Regions from separate parts of the Exiguobacterium sp. s143 genome, predicted to be linked through region 1. Evidence: predicted binding sites of a transcription regulator. Region 1 holds the regulator's gene; the other holds the start of a gene.
The links. Region 1 encodes LexA, which represses DNA repair genes until DNA is damaged. Its sites were predicted from a motif close to CGAACATATGTTCG; they were not measured.
Positions count from the first base shown of each region.

Region 2: a site for LexA is predicted at 1,203-1,216, ahead of uvrB (excinuclease ABC subunit UvrB). Genes of this name have one in related genera too.

Region 1 covers NZ_JACSMX010000002.1:434,505-437,705, reverse strand. The annotation lists gene KNQ03_RS10470 (DUF896 domain-containing protein) at 7-243, opposite strand; gene KNQ03_RS10465 (YneB family resolvase-like protein) at 357-1,010, opposite strand; gene yneA (cell division suppressor protein YneA) at 1,056-1,343, opposite strand; gene lexA (transcriptional repressor LexA) at 1,555-2,169, shown strand; gene KNQ03_RS10450 (metal-binding protein) at 2,201-2,671, shown strand; gene KNQ03_RS10445 (MIP/aquaporin family protein) at 2,858-3,201, shown strand, end outside.
Region 2 covers NZ_JACSMX010000001.1:1,187,748-1,190,948, reverse strand. The annotation lists gene KNQ03_RS06360 (PDZ domain-containing protein) at 1-1,062, shown strand, start outside; gene uvrB (excinuclease ABC subunit UvrB) at 1,269-3,201, shown strand, end outside.

The sequences.
Region 1 (3,201 bases):
AAACGATTATTGTTTATTCCGTTCTTCTTCTTGTGCTTGTTTCAATTTCTCTGGTGTTACGTCCGTTCCTTCTTCATCGACGATTTTCATGCCCATGAGTTGGTTTTTGAACGATCCACGGAATGCTGCGAGATACGCTGCACGTAACTCTTTTTGCTCTGCCGTTTCGGCTTCTGATAACGGTTCGACTTTTGATTTATTCGCTAATGCATTGATTCGATCTAATTGTTCTTGTGATAACATGGAATCCCTCTTTCTGTACGACTCAAACTTGAGTTGTTCAATTGTATCCTTACTTTAAAAGAGGCTATAAAAAAAAGCAAGTTAACCGCGTCAGTCGACGGGTAACTTGCTCTTCATTCCGGGCTAGGTGTCAGTTCGCGGTATTCAAGATATCGACGATTGACCGTTGCCTTTGAAATATCATGTCCCATCCCACGCAAGGTGATGGCGATATCTGAAAACGTCAGTCCGAGCTCTCGAAGACGTACGATTTCTTCGATCGGTACGTCCTTTCGACTACGCCCAGCGTTCTCTCCTTGGCGATTCAGATTTCGTTCCGGGCGAAAGCCTTGTTCAACAGCTCGCCGCATGCCGCGCGCGATTTTTGCGTTATGCAGTTTCCGTTGATATTCTTCCACCAGTGAGACAATCTCAAGGACCATTGCTTCTGCATCCGCAAGCTGGTATTCTCCATCAGAATCAAGTGTCATCAACCGAACACCGTGCTTCTTAAACGTGTGCAAAATAGCGATTTTCGCATTCCCTCGACCAATCCGTGTGTCATCTGTCACGAGGACCGCATCTACCGCATCACGTGTTACATGATCAAGAACCGTCAGCATCCCTTCCCGATCGACGTCATATCCACTCTCTTTTTCAGAGACGACATCCACGACATCAAAACCCTTTTGAGACGCGACCTTCGAAAGCTCCATCCGTTGGCGTTCAATCGAACTATCTTGTGCTTCTTTTTCGGTCGACACTCGACAATAAATCACGACCTTCATCGTACCTCACATCCCTGTTCGTTCTTTCACAACTTTTCCATTTTGTCATTGTTGTGCGATTGGTACAACGATTTTGCTTTTTGAGATGACGTGTTTTGTTTCAACATCATTATTTTTAATCAACCAATTGACGTACTCTTCATCTGACATCGAACCATCATTGTAGACTTCAGCGATTTGTTCGACTGTAGCGTTCTCATCGACCGTAACGGAAGCTGTCATCAGTTGCGCCACTTTTTCATCCGGGCGTGGTGTGAGTAAAAAGATCACGAAGGCAATACTTAATGCATAGAAGAGAATTGAAAAAGCATGAGTACGAATCGTATGAATCATCATGAATCCCTCCAAATATGAAATGAATGAGTTAGAATAAATGTTCGCGGAACAATTGTTCGCATAACTCATAATAAACACAGAACCCGTGTTCGGTCAATACAAAATGTCGAACAATTGTTTGTACGCTCATTTGTTCTATGTTATAGTGAATCTAGAAACATATATTCTTACATTTCAAACTTCAATCCAGAAAGAGGTGGCAATTCGTATGCGGAAAATGTCTAAGCGCCAACAAGAGATTCTCGACTACATCGTCTCTGAAGTGAAACTGAAGGGGTATCCACCATCAGTTCGTGAAATCGGAGAAGCAGTCGGACTCGCGTCTAGCTCGACGGTACACGGTCATTTGGATCGACTCGAGAAGCGGGGAATGATTCGCCGTGACCCGACGAAACCACGTGCGATTGAGATATTGCTTGATAAGCCTGAAGAAATCACGGAAGCCATCGTCCATGTTCCCGTCATCGGGAAAGTCACAGCAGGTCTTCCGATTACAGCGATTGAAAACATCGAAGAACAGTTCCCGCTCCCTGCACATTATGTAGGAAACGAAACGGTCTTCATGTTGACGATCGATGGTGAATCGATGATTAACGCAGGTATTCTTGACGGCGATCGTGTCATCGTGCGCCAACAAAACACAGCAGAAAACGGAGAAATCGTCGTAGCTATGACCGAAGATAGCGAAGCGACGGTGAAACGGTTCTTCTTAGAAGATCAACAGGTACGTCTACAACCAGAAAATGACTCGATGGATCCGATGTATTTCGATAATGTCTCCATTCTTGGTAAGGTAATCGGCGTGTATCGGACGATTCATTGACGGAGGGACCAGTTACGACTGGTCTTTTTTCATGCCTTCAGGAAATGTACATGATACCGTCAATACCGTCGCACTGACGGGTTACGTTGCGTATTCGGTCGCAACGCAACAAACCGATTGGTTACCGACTGCCATCGGTATCGCTGTCGGTACCCTTTGGTTGTCACCCGACCTCGATTTAAAGTCAGAACCGTATTATCGCTTTGGACCATTTCGAGTCTTGTGGATGCCGTATGTCAAGATCATGCCTCACCGATCGATCTGGTCGCATGGACTGATCATCGGAGACATCATTCGGCTTCTGTACAGTGCTGCGATTCTGATTCCCCTACTATTTTTAAGTCTATATTTTCAGGTTCTTGATTCTGCTACGATTGATTCGTGGTTCGCTTCCTTGCCTGCATTCGTCGTCGGTATCATGGTGGCGAGTACGATTCATATCCTACTAGATTATTCCAGCAGTTGGTTTCGACCTAAAAAAAGAAAAAAACGTCGTCGGTAACACCTCTTTTGCTTGCTCGCAGGCAGGAAGAGGTGTTTTCTTATCCACTTTTTCGTATCTTTAAACATCAAAATAAAAAATTTCCATTCCTATATTTCAATTATATGTATTGAAAACGTTCTCAAATCAGAGTAATTTAAAGTAGAAAGGCCATTATCTGCTTTAATCCAAAGGGAGGGTTTTTGCATGAATAACTTTGTACTAGAAATGATCGGTACGATGATTCTCATCCTGCTCGGGGATGGAGTCGTCGCCGGTGTCGTCTTGAAAAAGACGAAATCGGAAAACAGCGGATGGATCGTCATCACGTTCGCTTGGGGTCTTGCCGTCATGACAGCAGCATTCGTCGCTGCTGAGAGTGGAGCACACTTGAACCCCGCATTGACGATTGCACTTGCTTTGAACTCTGACCTACCGTGGGCAGACGTTCCGATCTACATTGCCGGACAACTTGTCGGAGCTTTCATCGGCGCCATTCTCGTTTGGCTTCATTACATGAAACATTTTGAAGCGACTGATGATCAAGCCGC
Region 2 (3,201 bases), on a different contig from region 1:
CGGCGTGTCAAACGGGAACGTGGACTATTTCGCTCCCGGACACACGGAAAACGAAGTGATGTCCTCGAAACACTTTTACCCGGGTTACTAATTGGTCTCGTCTTATCCGTCGTCAGTGGCTGGCTTGGATTGACGCTGACGCCGCAATACGCTCTGTTGTTACTCGGACTCTCAAGCGTCCTGCTGTTGGTCGGTATCGTTCGCTTGAACGTACCGCTTTGGCCGATCGTTTTGCTTGGACTTGCCGGCTGGTTCCTAATGGATTCACGTCTTGATCCGGTTCGAGCGGTTGAGCCGAAAATGATTTTATTGCTTGCGACGTTAACGCTCGTCGCGGAATGTCTACTCGTCTGGTGGCGCGGGCAACGACGCCTGTCACCGTCACTCGTCGTCTCGAAGCGTGGTCGCTTCATCGGTGGACTGTCAGCGAATAAACTTTGGCTGTTGCCTTTGCTTGTCTTTGTTCCGGGCGATGTGCTTGAAGCCTGGTGGCCACGTTACAGCTTCCCAGAGCTCGTTCCGATCGTTCTCTGGTTACCAATCGGCTTCAGCTTCCTCTTTACGGGTAAGCTGCCGAAAGAATTGATGCGTCCGCTTGTTCAAGGACGTTTGATTACGAGTCTCGTCGCGATTCTCTTGACGGTTCTTGCGTACGTCACCGGACAAGCGGAATGGCTGTATGGGATCGTCTTGTTGCTCGTCCTGCATATCCTATTGCATCAGCGGGTCAAACGCTTGAACCGGGCACAGACACCATTGTTCCTCAATGGAACACGTGGTGCCGTCATTCTCGGAACGCTACCTGATAAACCAGCTGCCGAGATGGGCTTGATTCCGGGCGAAGCGATTTATAAGGTCAATGGTGAAAAGGTCGATTCGGAAACATCGTTCTACGAAGCCATCCAAAAACACAAACCGTATCTGCGTCTTGAAGTCATGAACCATAACGGAGATATCCGGTTTGCGCAACGTGCCTTCTATGAACAAGATCATCATGAGCTCGGCATCCTGTTCGTCAATGAGCCGGTCCATGGTCGCACTAAAGTGCGGTCCTTGCATTAACGAGTACATCCCTGTCACGGAACAGCCGTGACGGGGATTTTTTTGTCGGCAGAAAAATCGAGGATCAACACTCGAAGCAAAAAAGAAACTTTTGCATTTTCGAAAAAAAGGGTAACTTCCTAAAAGGAGCACTTCATAATCGAATGTTTGTTCGTAAAGTGGTACAATAAAAATAGATTTTTTACGTGATGAGGGGGAAGCAAACGATGGAATTTGAACTCGTTTCACCATTTGAGCCAGGCGGTGATCAGCCGACGGCAATCGAAAAATTGGTGACTGGGCTAAAACAAGGCGAACGACATCAGACGTTGCTTGGGGCGACTGGTACCGGGAAGACGTTCACGGTCTCGAACGTCATCAAGGAAATCAAAAAACCGACGCTCGTCCTTGCCCACAACAAAACACTAGCGGGACAACTCTACTCGGAGTTCAAGGAATTCTTCCCGAACAATGCGGTCGAATACTTCGTTAGTTTTTATGATTATTACCAACCGGAGGCGTATGTCCCATCGACGGATACGTTCATTGAGAAAGACTCTTCGATCAACGACGAGATTGATAAACTACGTCACTCGGCGACGTCCGCCCTGTTCGAACGGGAGGACGTCTTGATCGTTGCGTCTGTCTCGTGTATTTATGGTCTCGGTAACCCGGAAGAGTACAACAACCACGTCTTGTCACTACGTGTTGGCAATGAGATGGGGCGAAACGAGATGCTCCGTCGCTTGATCGACATCCAGTACGAGCGTAATGACATCGACTTCCAGCGCGGACGGTTCCGTGTCCGGGGAGACGTCGTCGAAATCTTCCCGGCGTCCCGCGACGAACAGTGTGTCCGGGTCGAGTTCTTCGGTGACGAGATCGAACGGATCCGTGACATGGATCCGCTGACAGGTGAGATCGTTGCGGACCGCGAGCACATCTCGATCTTCCCGGCGTCCCACTTCGTGACGGGAGATACCCGTCTGCAAAAAGCGATCGCGAACATCGAGAAGGAACTAGAGGTCCAGCTTGCGAAGTTACGCGAAGACAATCAGTTGCTCGAAGCGCAACGGCTCGAACAACGGACGAACTACGACCTTGAGATGATGCGTGAGATGGGCTATTGTTCCGGAATCGAGAACTACTCGCGTCATTTGAACTTGATGCCAGAAGGGGCAACACCGTATACTTTGCTCGATTACTTCCCGAAGGACTTCTTACTCGTTGCCGATGAGTCGCACGTCACACTGCCGCAAATTCGCGGGATGTATAACGGAGACCAGGCACGGAAACAAGTCCTTGTCGATCACGGCTTCCGTCTTCCGTCGGCAAAAGACAACCGTCCTTTACGGTTCGAGGAGTTTGAGGAAAAAGTCAGTCAGGCAATCTATATCTCGGCGACACCAGGACCGTATGAACTCGAACATTCGAAAGAGATGGTCGAGCAAATCATCCGTCCGACCGGCCTCGTCGATCCGACGATCGAGATTCATCCAATCACGGGACAAATCGATTACTTGATGGATAACATCCGTGACCGGGTCGCGAAGAACGAACGTGTTCTCGTGACGACACTGACGAAGAAGATGGCAGAAGATTTGACCGATTACTTGAAAGAGAATGGTGTCAAGGTCAACTATATGCACTCGGAGATCAAGACACTGGAACGGATTGAAATCATCCGTGACTTACGACTCGGAAAATACGATGTCCTCGTCGGGATCAACTTGTTACGAGAAGGACTCGATATTCCGGAAGTCTCACTCGTGACGATTCTTGATGCCGATAAGGAAGGGTTCCTCCGTTCGGACCGTTCGCTGATTCAAACGATTGGTCGGGCGGCTCGGAACTCGGAAGGACACGTCATCTTGTTTGCCGATAAAGTAACCGATTCGATGCAACGCGCGATCGATGAGACGGAACGCCGTCGCGCGATCCAGATGGCGTTCAACGAAGAACATGGTATCACGCCGCAGACGATCAAAAAAGACGTTCGTGGTGTCATCAGTACGACGATCGAGAGCGACGACACTGTCGAAAAACTCGAGAAGTTCAACAAACTCAAAAAACCGGAGCGCGAAACGTTGCTTGAGCAGCTCGACCAAGAGATGCGTCAAGCGGCGAAAGACATGCAGTTCGAACGAGCTGCTGAACTCC